DNA from 4 places in the Acidovorax sp. LjRoot129 genome. Region 1 is predicted to be linked to each of the others. Evidence: predicted binding sites of a transcription regulator. Region 1 holds the regulator's gene; each other region holds the start of a gene.
The links. The regulator sigma-54, encoded in region 1, starts transcription at its own class of promoters, with help from an activator protein. The targets are predictions, from matches to a motif close to TGGCANGNAANCTGCTTT.
Positions count from the first base shown of each region.

Region 2: a site for sigma-54 is predicted at 2,364-2,381, ahead of ACSQ3Q_RS24295 (pilin). Genes of this name have one in related genera too.
Region 3: a site for sigma-54 is predicted at 1,459-1,476, ahead of nirB (nitrite reductase large subunit NirB). Genes of this name have one in related genera too.
Region 4: a site for sigma-54 is predicted at 1,333-1,350, ahead of ACSQ3Q_RS01365 (TorF family putative porin). Genes of this name have one in related genera too.

Region 1 is NZ_CAXUSE020000001.1:4,955,536-4,959,473, forward strand. Features, by position in the region: gene ACSQ3Q_RS22680 (zinc-dependent alcohol dehydrogenase) at 1-308, opposite strand, end outside; gene ACSQ3Q_RS22685 (hypothetical protein) at 661-885, shown strand; gene ACSQ3Q_RS22690 (glutaredoxin domain-containing protein) at 989-1,465, shown strand; gene ACSQ3Q_RS22695 (RNA polymerase factor sigma-54) at 1,532-3,127, opposite strand; gene lptB (LPS export ABC transporter ATP-binding protein) at 3,227-3,938, opposite strand, start outside.
Region 2 is NZ_CAXUSE020000001.1:5,310,613-5,314,550, reverse strand. Features, by position in the region: gene ACSQ3Q_RS24305 (CHASE2 domain-containing protein) at 1-1,429, shown strand, start outside; gene ACSQ3Q_RS24300 (MBL fold metallo-hydrolase) at 1,459-2,250, shown strand; gene ACSQ3Q_RS24295 (pilin) at 2,448-2,996, shown strand; gene ACSQ3Q_RS24290 (TfpX/TfpZ family type IV pilin accessory protein) at 3,122-3,938, shown strand, end outside.
Region 3 is NZ_CAXUSE020000001.1:2,201,361-2,205,298, forward strand. Features, by position in the region: gene ACSQ3Q_RS10085 (MerR family transcriptional regulator) at 1-307, shown strand, start outside; tRNA gene ACSQ3Q_RS10090 (tRNA-Pro) at 337-413, shown strand; gene ACSQ3Q_RS10095 (single-stranded DNA-binding protein) at 552-857, shown strand; gene nirB (nitrite reductase large subunit NirB) at 1,702-3,938, shown strand, end outside.
Region 4 is NZ_CAXUSE020000001.1:291,130-295,067, forward strand. Features, by position in the region: gene ACSQ3Q_RS01360 (YifB family Mg chelatase-like AAA ATPase) at 1-1,171, opposite strand, end outside; gene ACSQ3Q_RS01365 (TorF family putative porin) at 1,386-2,117, shown strand; gene glnK (P-II family nitrogen regulator) at 2,167-2,505, shown strand; gene amt (ammonium transporter) at 2,540-3,938, shown strand, end outside.

The DNA of each region.
Region 1 (3,938 bases):
TTGCTGTACAGCTCCTTCTGGCAGAAGTAGCAGGTGCCGCAGAAGATGTTGAACGGGACCAGCACGTGGTCCCCCGGTTTGAGGTTCTGCACCGACGGCCCCACCGCCTCGACCACGCCGGTGAACTCGTGCCCGAACGTGGTGCCCACGCGGGTGTCGGGCACCAGGCCGTGGTACAGGTGCAGGTCCGAGCCGCAGATGCATGATCTCGTCACGCGCACGATGGCATCGTTGGGGTGCTCGATCTCGGGCTCGGCTTTCTGGGAAACACGCACGCGGTACGGGCCGCGGTAGTTCATTGCAAGCATGGCAGTCCTTTCAATGCGTTCCATCTTCTGTACCGTGGAAAAACACGCTGTGTAGGAAAAGTCCCCGAGGATCTGGCGGCGAGGGGAGGACTGCCCAACGGGCTGCGACGCGGCGCGGGATGCGGTGTCGCCTGCTGCCACGCCGCGTTTTTGCGGCGACGAGCGGCCCCGCCGCACCGACGAACGCGGTGGTCTGACTGCGGAGGGCCGGCGCGCCGCCCGTTGGGCGTCGCAGCGGCCCGTGGCCCTGTTGACGGGCTCCTCGCGCTGGTGCCACCGTCCTACAGCCCCGCTCCACGCCGCGCGCTACGGTGAATCGAACCCTGTTGTTCTGCCCTGCAAGGAGCCTCCCATGAACCAGACCCCCTGGCCCTTCCCCACCGCCGCGGTGCACCCCAAACCCAGCAAAGACACCGCGGAATCCCCACCGCAGACCGTGGAAGTGCAGCACGTGAGCGAGTCTGCGCTGGACAGCGCGGTGGAAGAGAGTTTTCCTGCCAGCGACCCGGTGTCGGTGGTCACCACCAAGGTGGTGGACCAGAAGACGAGCCCGGGCACCAGCACCCAGGCCGACTGAACAGGCGACCATGGGGGCCGGCACGCGGCACAACGATGGGCGCGGTACTGCGCCCCATGCGCTCCCTTATGCTCTGGGCCAACCGATTTCACCGGAGCTGTCCATGCGCCCCTTCGTCCCGAGCCTGCTGCTCATCGCATCCTTGCTGGCCGCCTGCCTGGGGTCCGCCAGCGCGCAAACGCTCTACAAATCCGTGGGCGCGGACGGCCGCGTGGTCTACAGCGACAAGCCGCCGGTGACAGGCACGGTCGAGAAGACGTTGAAACTCGAGAGCCTGCCCGTGAGCGTGGTGCCGGGCGCCGCTCCAGCACCGGGGGCCGCCCCGGTCGCCCCAGTCGCCCAGGCACGTGGGGAGGTGGTGCTCTATATGGCCAAGTGGTGTGGCTACTGCACTGCCGCCAAGGCATACATGGCGGGCAAAGGCATTGCGTACCGCGAACTGGACATCGACACCCCGGCGGGCAAAACCGCCTTCAGCCAGCTGGGCGTGCGCGGCATCCCGGTGTTGCTGACCCAGGGGCAGAAGATCTCGGGGTTTACGCCGCAGGCGTATGACGCGGTGTTTATGGCGCGCAAGTAGCGCAGCGCTCGCCACAACCTGAGCAGGCGAAAGCGCCGCTCTGGGCCCTGGCCCCTGCCTCGCCCCTTACAGCGCCTTGCGCAGGTTGGCCGGCGCGATCTTGAGCGCCTCGCGGTATTTGGCCACGGTGCGGCGCGCGCATTCGATGCCTTGTTCCTTGAGCATTTCGGCAATCTGGCTGTCCGACAGCGGTTTGGTCGCGCTCTCCGCCGCGACAAACTGCTTGATCAGCGCGCGCACGGCCGTGCTCGATGCATTGCCGCCCGTCTCGGTGCCCAGGCCTGAGCCAAAGAAATACTTGAGTTCGTAGGTGCCGATGGGCGTCGACATGTACTTGGCCGTGGTCACGCGGCTGATGGTCGATTCGTGCAGGCCCAGCTCGTCGGCAATGTCGCGCAGCACCAGCGGGCGCATGGCCAGCTCACCGTGGGTGAAGAAGTTCTTTTGCCGCTCGACGATGGCGCGCGAGACCCGCAGGATGGTGTCGAAGCGCTGCTGGATGTTCTTGATGAACCAGCGCGCCTCTTGCAGGCGCTGCTGCATGCCCTGGTGGCCTTCGCCGCCTTTGTGGCCGCGCAGCGCGCCGGCGTAGATGTCGTGCACTCGCAGGCGGGGCATCACGTCGGGGTTCAGCGCCACGATGAAGTTGTGCTGGCCGTCGCGGCCGTTGGCGCGCCCGGCTTTGCGCACGATCACGTCGGGCACGATGATGTTGCGCTCCACGTCCACGAACTTGCGGCCCGGGCGTGGCTCCAGCCGGGCAATCAGCGACATGGCGGCGCGGGTGCGCTCCTCGCCACTGGCTCCGCCGTCACTGCACAGCAGGGTGAGGCGGCGCACGTCGCGCCGGGCCAGCATCTCCAGCGGCTGCTTGCAGATGGCCAGCGCCGTCTGCACGACGTCGGGGTCGCCCTCTTCGTCAGCGTCCAGCGCCTTGAGCTGCAGCGTGAGGCACTCGGCCAGGTTGCGCGCGCCCACGCCCACCGGCTCCAAGCTCTGCAGCAGGCGCAGGGCCACGGTGAACCGGTGCACCAGTTCTTCGATCTGCTCCAGGTCTTCAGGGCCGGCCAGGGCCGCGGCCAGCTCTTCGAGCGGGTCTTCCAGGTACCCGTCGTCGTTCAGCGATTCGATGAGGAAACGCAGCGCAGCGCAGTCCACCTCGGACAGCCGCAGCGACAGCGCCTGGCGGTGCAAAAAAGCGGTCAGGGATTCGTGCGAGCGGGCGAGTTCGGTGGCGTCGGCCTCGTCGCCCTCGGAGTCGTTGCGGTTGCGCGCGGGCGCATCGCCGCCCCACTCGGCATCGTTGGGCGCCATCTCGACGGTGCCGTCGCCGCTCCAGTCGGGCTCGTCACCGCCTGCAGGCGGGGTTTCGGCCTCATTTTGGCCTTCAGCGCTTGTTGTACTTGCGCTGACAGCTCCTGAAAAAATAGCATCGTCCACACTGTAGTCATCGGCCTGTGCGGGCGTGTTCTCGGCCTCCAGGCCAAACTCTTCGCGCGGCGCCTCTTCGGCGGTGCGCTCCAGAAACGGGTTTTCGTCGAGCATCTGCTCGACTTCCTGCGAGAGCTCGAGCGTGGACAGCTGCAGCAGGCGGATGGATTGCTGCAGTTGGGGCGTCAGCGCAAGATGCTGCGAGACGCGCAGCGAAAGACCGGGCTTCATGCGGTTTCGAATGCGGGCGGACGGTGGAGACGGCTGTCGGGCCAGCCGCCACCGCTGGGCAGCGATTTCACCCGATGAACATGCGTGGGCACCATGCCGTCACATCCTGAAGTGCTCGCCCAGGTACACCCGGCGCACTTCGGCGTTGTCGACGATTTCGGAAGGGGTGCCCTGCGCCAGCACATGGCCGTCGCTGATGATGAAGGCGTGGTCGCAGATGCCCAGCGTCTCGCGCACGTTGTGGTCGGTGATGAGCACGCCGATGCCGCGCGCCTTGAGGAAACCGATGATGCGCTGGATCTCGATCACCGCGATGGGGTCGATGCCGGCAAACGGCTCGTCCAGCAGGATGAAACGCGGCTGGGTGGCCAGCGCCCGCGCGATCTCCACGCGGCGGCGCTCGCCGCCCGACAGGGCCATGGCGGGCGAGGCGCGCAGATGGTCTACGCGAAGCTCTTGCAGCAGGGCCGTGAGGCGGTCTTCGATGGCCTCCCGCGCCAGCGGCTGGCCGTCGTCGCCGCGCTGCAGCTCAAGCACGGCGCGCACGTTTTCTTCGACTGAGAGCTTGCGGAAGATGGACGCCTCTTGCGGCAGGTAGGACAGGCCCAGCCGCGAGCGGCGGTGGATGGGCATGTGGGCAACCGACTGGCCGTCGATGCGGATGTCGCCCGCGTCGCTGCGCACCAGGCCCACGATCATGTAGAACGAGGTGGTCTTGCCGGCGCCGTTGGGGCCCAGAAGCCCCACGACCTCGCCCTTTTGCACGACCAGCGACACGTCCTTGACGACCTTGCGGCTGCCATAGGACTTG
Region 2 (3,938 bases), 360 kb from region 1:
CTTGCTACGCCAAGATGGCCGCACGTTGACGCTGCCGGTCGACGACAAGCTTGCCACGCTCATCCCTTTCCGTGGCCCCGGCGACGTCAACGGCGGATCGTTCCGCTACATTTCCGCTTCCGACATTCTGGAGGGCAAGCTGCCGCCGAAAAGTTTGGAGAGCCAGTTGATACTGGTCGGCTCGACAACTCCCGGCTTGCTGGATTTGCGCGCGACCCCGGTTGGCCGCACCTATCCTGGCGTTGAAACCCATGCCAATATGCTCTCTGCTTTTCTGGATGGCAAGAACATTGTGCGGCCTGACTATGCCGTTGGCTTCGACGCAGTGCAGTTGATCGCGACGGGTTTTTTGCTGGCGTTTGCGCTACCCGCGCTTTCTGCAACTTCGGCCGTGCTTCTCAGCCTGGGCAGCGTCGCCACGCTGATCACCGCCAACTTGTGGCTGTACCTCGGTCACGGCTTGGCAATGCCACTCGCTACGGCAATCGTGATGACAGTGCTGGCTTTCACACTCAACATGGTCTACGGCTATTTTGTGGAAAGCCGCTCCAAGCGAGAGCTGGCTGCTCTTTTCGGCACCTATGTTCCTCCGGAACTGGTGAACGAGATGGTTAAACAGCCGGAGAGCTATAGCATGCAGGCTGCGAACCGCGAGTTGACTGTCATGTTCTGCGACATGCGAGGGTTCACCGCCATGTCGGAGCAGATGGAGCCGTTGCAACTGCAGGCCTTGCTCAACGACGTATTTAGTCGGCTAACACATGTCATCCGCAGTCACAGGGGCACTATCGACAAGTACATGGGGGACTGTGTAATGGCGTTTTGGGGGGCCCCCGTAACCACCCCTGATCACGCCCGCCTTGCCGTCTCCGCCGCCATCGAAATGGCGGCAGCCATTGCACAAATTAATGAAAGCCACCGCGTGTGTGGGCTTCCAGAGATAGGTGTCGGCATTGGCCTGAACACCGGCAGCATGTGTGTGGGAGACATGGGCTCGAATCTCCGGCGCAGCTACACCGTAATTGGCGACGCTGTCAATCTCTGCTCCCGTCTTGAAGGACTATCCAAGCACTATGGCACTTCCATCGTCGTGAGTGAGAGTACCAAGCTGTTGGCGCAGCAGTTTTCATGGCAGCAACTGGATCTAGTGCGGGTGAAAGGCAAGGCGCAAGCAGTGGCCATTTTTTCACCATTAACCAAATCCGACGCGTTTGTTGAGTCGCAATTATTGGAATTGGAAGTGTGGGGCCAGTTCCTCACTGCCTACCGAGCGCAGGAGTGGGCACAATGTGACGATTGCCAAGTGCGACTGCAAAACTACAACCCCGGCAGCCCGCTGTACGCCCTGTACGAACAACGAGTAGAGCGCCTGCGGCAGCAGTCATTTGACCCGAACTGGGACGGTGCTACCAATTTCGACAGCAAGTAATTGAGTCAATCAACCCTGAAAGCCATCTTATGAAGGTTCGTGTGCTCGGATGCTCCGGCTCCATCGCCAAAGACTGCCACACGACGTCTTTTCTGATTGGCGACAACCTCCTGATCGATGCAGGCACCGGAGTGGGTGACTTGACGCTGGAAGAGATGCGCAAGATCGATCATGTGTATCTCACGCATTCACATTTAGACCACATTGCTGCGTTGCCGCTGATGCTAGATGCTGTTTCTTCGCTGCGTGATATCCCGGTTGAAGTTCATGCGTTGCCGCAGACCATCGACGCATTGCAGGCACACATTTTTAACAATGTCATCTGGCCGGACTTCAGCACCATTCCAACGGCGGAACAGCCATTTCTTCGGTATCGCCCCATTGCAGTGGGGGAGCAGGTCACCATTGATGGGCGCGTGTTGGAAGTGCTACCTGCGGTGCACAGCGTGCCGGCTGTTGCATTCGCACTGCTCGGAAATACCGGATGGTGGGCTTTCAGCGGGGATACAGAAAGAAACCCGGCATTCTGGAGCTGGATCAATGCTCGACCTGTATGCCAACTGGTGATCGAAACCGCATTCAGCAATCGCGAAAGCAGCTTGGCAGCGAGAAGCCTGCACCTCTCCCCCATCACGCTTTCCCAAGAACTCGCCCAGCTGCGTACTGACCGAGCGTTTCCCATCTACATCACCCACACAAAGCCCTCGGAGACCGAGCTCATCATGGATGAAATTCGCCGCTTCGAAACTGCGCCGGTGGGCAGTGCAGCGACGGCACACGACATACGGTGGTTGCGAGCGGGAGACATCTTCGATTTGTAGCCACCGACTTCCAACGACAATGATGGCAAAACAAAAATGTCACAAAAGGTGACGTTTGAAGCCGTTTTGCCCTGGTTGCCCTCAAGAACTCCAACGATTGCTTAACACCATGCTGGCACGTAATGTGCTGCTCTTCAGCCAACCTGGCGAACTGTTCGACAGGTGCGAACTTGTTAACCGACCCCGAGGAGAATTTTATGAAGCGTACCCTGCAAAAAGGTTTTACCCTGATCGAACTGATGATCGTGGTAGCGATTATTGGTATTTTGGCTGCTGTGGCGCTGCCTGCCTATCAGGACTACACCGTTCGTGCGCGTGTGACGGAAGGTTTGAGCTTGGCTGCTGCGCCGAAATTGGCCGTTACTGAAACGTATGCAGCAAACAATGGCACCGCTATTGCCGCTTGTGCGAGTCCGTGTACTGCTTTGCCAGTTGCTGGCGGTTTTGGATATCAATTCACACCGACGAAGTATGTCTCTGGAATGTCCATTGCTGCAATTCCTGTAGCTCCGGCAATCGGTTCGGGCCGCGTTACCATAAACTACGCTGCAGCAACTGGTGCGGGCGCTATGTTCATCGGTCTCACCCCTGGTAGCGGCGGTATTTCTGCAACCACAGGATTGCCCACTGCTGCAATGGTTTCTGGCGCACCCGTGGTTTGGGGCTGCACCGTTGGCGCAACGCAAGCTGCGCCAACCGGTGGCACGGCTCTTTACAAGTACGTACCCGCCAATTGCCGCTTCTAATTCGGCACAGTATGCATACCGCTTAGTGGTATGCAGTAAAAAGAGCGCTCTGCGCTCTTTTTTTTAGCCGCAAGTTTAAATTATTGGTCGCAGGGGTTCTTATTGATCGGTGTCGAGTGTGTTTTATGACCATCGCCTCCTTTTTCACATATTTTTTGCCCTATCGAGCCACAAGGGCCTTGCGTGCTGCCGCCTTTCACCTGTCGCTTTCGGCTGCAGTGGTCGCGATCGTGGCATTGTTGGTCTTCGGTTTCTGGTTTCCGGGGCCGCTACGTCAGCTAAGTGGCGGTGCTGAGTTGTTCTGGCTGATTGTTAGCGTCGATATAGTTTGCGGCCCTTTACTCACAATGGTAGTTTTTAACCCTACCAAACCGCAATCCGAATTGCGCCGTGACTTAGCGATGGTGGCCGCCATCCAATTACTGGTTTTGGGGTACGGCATACATACCCTTAGCTACGCCCGCCCTGTGGCGCTGGTATATGAAGTTGATCGCTTCCGAGTAGTGTCAGTTGCGGACATTGACGAGGCTGAAGCTGACGACACTCCCAGCTGGGCAAAGCCCCTGAGTTTTTCCCGCCCTCCCACTATTGGAATACGGCCTGCTGCAACCCTTGAAGAAAATATCTCTAGCATTGAAGCCTCGATGCAAGGCATAGAACCCAGTCAGAAGCCTAGCTGGTGGCAGGAGTACGCACTCAGTGTGCCGCAAGTGTTGCAGCGATCCCACGACTTGGCTTCATTACGTACCAAGCACCCGGCGCATGCGGCACTCATCGAAGCGGCCGCGTCCAACACCATCACCAATTTACAACCAGGGGAAACCAACGCCCCCGCCACACTGCGCTGGCTACCGCTGGTGAGTCGCCATGCCTCGGACTGGGTCGTTTTGATAGATCCAGTGACCGCTCGCATACGAGGATACATTCACCTAGACGGGTTTT
Region 3 (3,938 bases), 2.8 Mb from region 1:
GAAGCGCCGTGGGAACCGGCGCTACTACCAGCACCACGAGGTGCTGATGATTCGCCGGATCCGGGATCTCTTGTACGACCAGGGTTTCACGATCAGCGGCGCCCGTAATCGTCTGCAGGAGTTGGCTCATCCGGCGCGCGATAGCACTGGCAATGACGATGCCGGCGACGCCATGGATTCAGAGCTGCCGAGCATGCTGCTCGATAGCGCACGTGACCTGTCCATCGGCGGGGTAGGGTTCTCTTTCGACTCGAACGCAGTGCGCCAGGAATTATTTGAGATTCGTGCGCTGCTTTCTCCGAACTAGTATTTTTCTGCATATAATCTAAGTCTTGTCGGCGTGTAGCGCAGCCTGGTAGCGCACTTGCATGGGGTGCAAGGGGTCGCGAGTTCGAATCCCGCCACGCCGACCATTGATTGCAAAGGCCCAGAATCGAAAGGTTCTGGGCCTTTTTGCTTGTGTCTGTGAATGACTAAGGTACAGCGCATTGTTTGCTGTCAGCCATAACCGCCATGCGCCACCTCATCAACGCGCCAGGCCGAGGACTCACATGATCGATGGATTAGTCGCGGGACGCCTGTACGGAGACGCCGAACAGCGCACTGACAAAGCCGGGAAGCTCTTCAGTGTCGCCAAGGTGCGTGCGAATACTGCGGAGGGTGAAACCCTGTTCGTGAACGTGATTGCGTTTGATACGGACGTGCGTTCAGCCCTTCACCATCTGCGCGACGGTGACTCAGTCGCTATTGCGGGCAGCTTGGTGCCAAAAGTCTGGACTGACAAGCAGGGCAACACCCGGCCCGCGCTGGACATGGTGGCGCACCGGGTTGTGATGGCGCGCGAGCCAGAACACTGAGCGTCTGCCTGAACGCGGGCGCATGGGCGTTGGCTGCTGCGCTGTGGTGTTCCTCAACCGGGCGCCTTCGGCGCAGGCTGTTCTTGGGTGAACCCCAATTCTTTAAGTTCTTCTTCGCTCAAATGCAGCTCGGTGAGCTCTGGCTGCCTAGCTTCCACCGTGCGCCTCCGCTCGTAGTTGGTGGGTGGGCCCTGTTCTTCCTGCCTGCGATCGTTGCCGCTGCGTCTGTCCGTGGTGGCTCTGCGTTCCGTCATGCTGATGGTCTCGCTTATTAACGTGGTTGCGCACAGGCTACCGGTTCTTTCTGAGGATGTGGGTCATATAGCTGTGGAGAAACGAAAAATTGCACCGGTAACGCGGTAGGGCGTGTGCGGAGCAGCATATCGGGGCCAAAGAAATGCAGCCGCGAGAGGGTTTCTCGCGCCGCCTTTACTGCAACCAGCTGCAGGTAGATCGAGCTATGGAATCGCGGGTGGACCACTCGCCCTAACTTGGTGATGCCCTGCACCGCATTGATGCGATTCCGCAGCCGCGAGGCGTACAACTGTGCAGGCTTAGTGGCGGAGACCTTTTGAGAGCGTTCTACAGCACCGTATCGGCTCGGCATGGATATTGCGATAACACCTGCAGCTCCGCCGGTAAAGCTGCCTGTGGACCGAAAACATCCCTCCGCTAATGATGGCGGAACCCGGGCGAACCACGGCATCGGTGCCGCACGCCTGGCTGTTCCAACCACACCCGTGTTCCGCGGAGGGTGAAGTGCAGTGCCGGCCTCTCAGGTCCGCAATGCACATCATCCTGCTTCGAGCCCTCCAGGCACTCGGGTCATTGCAGGACCACGATCATGAAAATTGTTCTCATCGGCCACGGAATGGTCGGCCACAAGTTCCTCGAAAGCCTGGCCGAGACCGGCATCACCGGTGCCGAAGTCACCGTGTTGTGCGAAGAGCCACGCGCCGCCTACGACCGGGTGCACCTGTCCGCCTTCTTCAGCGGCACTTCGGCCGACGAACTCTCCCTGGTCGAGCCCGGCTTCTTCGATCGCACCGGCTTCACGCTGCGCCTTGCTTCTCGCGCGGCATCGGTGGACCGCCGCATCCGCACCGTGACCACGGCCGATGGCGAGGTGCTGCCCTACGACAAGCTGGTGCTGGCTACCGGCTCCAACCCCTTTGTGCCCCAGGTGCCCGGGCGCGACCGCGACCACTGCTTCGTCTACCGGACCATCGAAGACCTGGAGGCCATGCAGGCCTCGGGCGCCAAGTCGAAGACCGGCGTGGTCGTGGGCGGCGGCCTGCTGGGCCTGGAGTGCGCCAAGGCGCTGCGCGACATGGGCCTCGAAACCCATGTGGTCGAGTTCGCCCCGCGGCTCATGGCCGTGCAGGTAGACGAAGGCGGCGGCCGCGTGCTGCGTGCCAAGATCGAGGAACTGGGCGTGCAGGTGCACACTGGCCGCAACACGCAGGAGATCACCGATGGCGCCCGCGCGCGCCACCGCATGGTCTTTGCCGACGGCACCTGGCTGGAGACCGACATGATCGTGTTCTCCGCCGGCATCCGCCCCCGCGATGACCTGGCCCGCCAGTCCCTGCTGGCCGTGGGCCCGCGCGGTGGCGTGGCCATCGACAGTGCTTGCCGCACAAGCGACCACGACGTGTATGCCATCGGCGAATGCGCGTCGTGGAACGAGCAGACCTTCGGCCTGGTGGCGCCCGGCTACGACATGGCCCGTGTAGCCGCCCGCCACATCGCAGGCGACGCCGACGCCGCCTTTGTCGGCGCGGACATGAGCACCAAGCTCAAGCTCATGGGCGTGGATGTAGCCAGCATCGGCGATGCGCATGCGAAAACGCCGCACAGCCGCACCTGCCAGTACGTGGATGAGCGCCGCCAGATCTACAAGAAGATCGTGATCAGTGAGGACGGCAAACAGCTGCTGGGTGCCGTGCTGATCGGCGATGCCACCGAATACGGCACGCTGTTGCAAATGGCCCTGAACGGCATCGCGCTGCCTGAAGACCCCGAGTTCCTGATCTTCCCGTCCAGCGACGGCAAGGCCAAACCCGGCCTGGGCGTGGAAGCGTTGCCCGATGCAGCGCAGATCTGCTCGTGCAACAACGTCACCAAGGGCGCCATCTGCGCCGCGGTGGGCGAGGGCGCCTGCACCATTGCAGAGATGAAGGCCTGCACCAAGGCGGGTGCCACCTGCGGCGGCTGCGTCCCCCTGGTCACGCAGGTCATGAAGATGGAAATGTCGCGCCGCGGCATGGCCGTGAACAACCACATCTGCGAGCACTTCGCGTATTCGCGCCAGGAGATCTACCACCTGGTGCGGGTGGGCGAGATCAAGAGCTTCGACGACCTGCTGGCCATGCACGGCAAGGGCCTGGGCTGCGACATCTGCAAGCCCGTGGCGGCCAGCGTGTTCGCTTCGTGCTGGAACGAGTTCGTGCTCAAGAAGGAGCTGGCGGGCCTGCAAGACAGCAACGATTACTACCTGGGCAACATCCAGAAAGACGGCACCTATTCGGTGGTGCCGCGCATGCCCGGTGGTGAGGTCACGCCCGACGGGCTTATCGCCGTGGGCCAGGTGGCCAAGAAGTACGGCCTGTACACCAAGGTCACGGGCGGCCAGCGGGTGGACCTGTTCGGTGCGCGCGTCGAGCAACTGCCCACCATCTGGGAGGAGCTGATCGCCGCCGGCTTCGAGTCGGGCCATGCGTATGGCAAGTCGCTGCGCACGGTCAAGAGCTGCGTGGGCTCGACCTGGTGCCGCTACGGTGTGGGCGACAGCGTGGGCCTGGCGGTAGAGCTGGAGCACCGCTACAAGGGCCTGCGCTCGCCGCACAAGATCAAGTTCGGCGTGTCCGGCTGCACACGTGAATGCGCCGAAGCGCAGGGCAAGGACATCGGCATCATCGCCACCGAAAAGGGCTGGAACCTCTACATCTGCGGCAACGGCGGCATGAAGCCGCGCCACGCCGAGCTGTTCGCGTCCGACCTCACCAAGGAAGACCTGGTGCGCATGATCGACCGGGTGCTGATGTTCTACGTGCGCACGGCCGACCGGCTGCAGCGCAC
Region 4 (3,938 bases), 4.7 Mb from region 1:
GCGGCCCGCTGAGCTTGCCCTGGTAGCGGCTGACCTGGTCCGGCGTGCAGCGGCAGGCGCGCTGCGTGGAGCCCAGAAAGCCGCAGGGGCAGGGGTTCATCGCCGCAATCATCTGAAAACGCGCCGGAAAATCCGCGCGCTGCGCGGCGCGCGAAATGGTGATGTGGCCGGTCTCCAGCGGCTCGCGCAAGGCTTCTAATGCCGCGCGGGGAAACTCGGGGAGCTCATCCAAGAACAACACGCCGTGATGGGCCAAGGAGATCTCCCCGGGCTTGGGCGGCGAGCCCCCGCCGACCAGCGCTACCGCGCTCGCCGTATGGTGCGGCGACCCGGTCGGCCGCTGGCCCCACAGCTCGGGCCGAAAGCGCCCAGCCAGGCTCGCAATCGCGGCGCTTTCCAGTGCTTCCTGCACCGTCATCGCGGGCAGCAGGCCGGCAAAACGCAGCGCCAGCATCGACTTGCCCGAACCGGGCGGGCCGGCCATCAGGGCACTGTGACCTCCAGCCGCCGCGATCTCCAGTGCGCGTTTGGCCGTGGCCTGGCCCTTCACGTCGGCCATGTCGGGGCCGGCGGTGCGGGCCGTCAGCGGCGTGGGCTGCAGACGGGTCCAGCCATCGTTGGCCACGTCTGCATCGCCCCCAGCGGTGCTGCCCGGCGGCAAAAAAGCGCGCACCACGTCGAGCAGGTGGCGGGCACGCACCACCTGTGCGTCGGGCACCAGCGCGGCTTCTTCGGCGCTGCCCGGGGGCAGCACGAGCTGCACATTGATCTGCTGCGCCTGCAGCGCCAGGCTGGTGGCCAGCGCACCGCGCACGGGGCGCAGTTCGCCCGACAGCGACAGCTCGCCCGCAAACTCATACCCCGCCAGCCGGGCGCCGTCGACTTGCCCGCTGGCCGCAAGGATGCCCATGGCAATCGGCAGATCGAAACGGCCGGAATCCTTGGGCAGATCCGCTGGCGCGAGGTTCACGGTGATGCGTTTGTTGTGGGGAAACTCCAGCCCCGCGTTCTGCAGCGCCGACCGCACCCGCTCGCGCGCTTCCTTGACTTCCACCTCGGCCAGGCCCACCAGGGTGAAGCTGGGCAGGCCATTGGCCAGATGCACTTCGACCGTGACAGACGGGGCCTGCAGCCCCAGAAGGGCGCGGCTTTGCACCAAAGCAAGACTCATGAAGCGGTTTCTCCCCAGATGGGTGCGTTTTATGTTTTTTTGATGCGCGGACCAAGCGTTTTGCACCAATCAAGTGCGCCAGGCCGCCGAGGGCAGACCGCCACTGTACCGGGGGATCGTTGTAACGCGAAGCAACTGCGCGGCACGCGGTCGAAGGCCAATGGCACGGTCCGTGCTTAAAGCGCTCGTCCCTATTTGTCCAACCGGAGGAAACATGACCCGCGCCATCATCAAGACCCTGGGCGTTGCCCTTGTCGCAACCCTTCCCATGCTGGCGAGCGCCCAGCTCACGGGCAACGTCAGCCTGACCACCAACTACAAGTTCCGTGGCCAGGACCAGGACGCCTCCAAGGCCAAGGCCGTCAAGCCCGCGCTGCAAGGCGGCTTTGACTACGCCTTCGGCGACTCCGGCTGGTACGTGGGCAACTGGAACTCCAGCGTCGACTGGCTGGCCAACAACTCGCTCGAAGCCGACCTGTACGGTGGCTACAAGTTCAAGGCCGCGGGCGCGGACTTTGACGTGGGCGCACTGACCTACATCTACCCCGGCAACGCCAACGGCAACACCACCGAGCTGTACGGCGCGGCCACCCTGGGCCCGCTGACCGCCAAGTACTCGCACACCATCTCCAAGGACTACTTCGGCTGGGCTGGCGCCAAGGCAGGCTCGGGCCGCAAGGGCACCAACACCGGCTACCTGAACCTGGCGTTCGCCCAGGAAGTCGCGCCCAGCATCACGCTGAAGGCTTCGGTGGGTTTCACCCGCTTTGCCAGCGACATCAAGGACACGGGCGTGCCCAACTACGTCGACTACAGCCTGGGCGGCGCGTATGACTTCGGCAGCGGCGTCTCGCTGGGCGCTGCCGTGGTGGGCGCCAACAAGAAGGCCTTCTTCGGCCATGTGAACAAGTCGCGCGTGATCGTCACGCTCACCAAAACCCTGTAAGCCAGTCTCAATGGGCGCCGCGTGCGCCCGTTGTCGGAGGAACCAAAAAATGAAAATGGTGACAGCCATCATCAAGCCCTTCAAGCTCGACGAGGTGCGCGAAGCGCTCTCGGACATCGGCGTGCAAGGCATCACGGTCACTGAAGTCAAGGGCTTCGGCCGCCAAAAGGGCCACACCGAGCTGTACCGCGGCGCGGAGTACGTGGTCGACTTCCTGCCCAAGGTCAAGATCGAAGCCGCTGTGGCCGACGACCTGGTGGACCGCGTGATCGAGTCCATTGAAAACGCAGCCCGCACCGGCAAGATCGGCGACGGCAAGATCTTCGTGACCCACCTGGAGCAGGTGGTGCGCATCCGTACCGGCGAAACCGGCAAGGAAGCCCTGTAAGGGCCGGCCGCATCAGACACAAGAGAAGAACGCCATGAAAAAACTGATTGCTTCCTTCATCCTGGGGCTGGGTCTGCTGACCATGGGCAACCTGTCCCTGGCCCAGGCACCCGCCACCCCCGAAGCGGCTGCCACCGCGCCGGCAGCCGCCGCCGCGCCGGCCGCTGAGGCCCCCGCTCCTGCAGCTGCGCCAGCACCCGCTGCTGCAGCGGCTGCCGCCCCGGCCGCTGCCGAAGCTGCACCTGCTCCCGTCCCCAACAAGGGTGACACCGCCTGGATGATGACCTCGACCATCCTCGTGATCCTGATGGTCCTGCCCGGCCTGGCCCTGTTCTACGGCGGCCTGGTGCGCAGCAAGAACATGCTGTCCGTGCTGATGCAAGTGATGGTCACGTTCTCGCTGATCGTCGTGCTGTGGTTCGTCTACGGCTACAGCCTGGCCTTCACCGAAGGCGGCGCCTTCATCGGTGGCTTTGACCGCCTGTTCATGAAGGGCATCTGGGACAACGCTGCGGGCACGTTTGCCAACGCTGCCACGTTCAGCAAGGGTGTCGTGATTCCTGAAGTGGTGTTTGCCGCCTTCCAGGCCACGTTCGCCGGCATCACCTGCGCCCTGATCGTGGGTGCGTTCGCAGAGCGCATCAAGTTCAGCGCCGTCATGATGTTCATGGTGCTGTGGTTCACCTTCAGCTACCTGCCGATCGCCCACATGGTGTGGTTCTGGGCCGGCCCTGACGCTTACACCAGCAAAGAAGTGGTGGACAAGGTCAACGCTACGGCCGGCTACATCTGGCAATCTGGCGCGCTGGACTTTGCTGGCGGTACCGTGGTGCACATCAACGCCGCTGTGGCAGGCCTGGTGGGCGCGTTCATGGTGGGCAAGCGCATCGGCTACGGCAAGGAAGCCATGGCGCCTCACAGCCTGACGCTGACCATGGTTGGTGCCTCGCTGCTGTGGGTGGGCTGGTTCGGCTTCAACGCCGGCTCCGCGCTGGAAGCCAACGGTTTCGCCGCCCTGGCCTTCATCAACACGCTCGTGGCGACCGCCGCGGCCGTGCTGGCATGGTGCATCGGTGAAGCGCTGATGCGCGGCAAGGCTTCGATGCTGGGTGCAGCGTCGGGTGCCGTGGCAGGCCTCGTGGCCATCACGCCAGCTGCCGGCAACGTCGGCATCGGCGGCGCGCTGGTCATCGGCCTGGTGGGTGGTTTTGCCTGCCTGTGGGGTGTCAACGGCCTCAAGAAGCTGCTGGGTGCAGACGACTCGCTCGACGTCTTTGGCGTGCACGGCATCGGCGGCATCGTGGGTGCCCTGCTGACCGGCGTGTTCAACGCCCCTGGCCTGGGTGGTCCTGGCTACGTGGCCGACTGGGTGACGGCCACGATGGTGACATCGGCCGACTACTCGATCGCCGCGCAAGTCTGGACACAAGCCA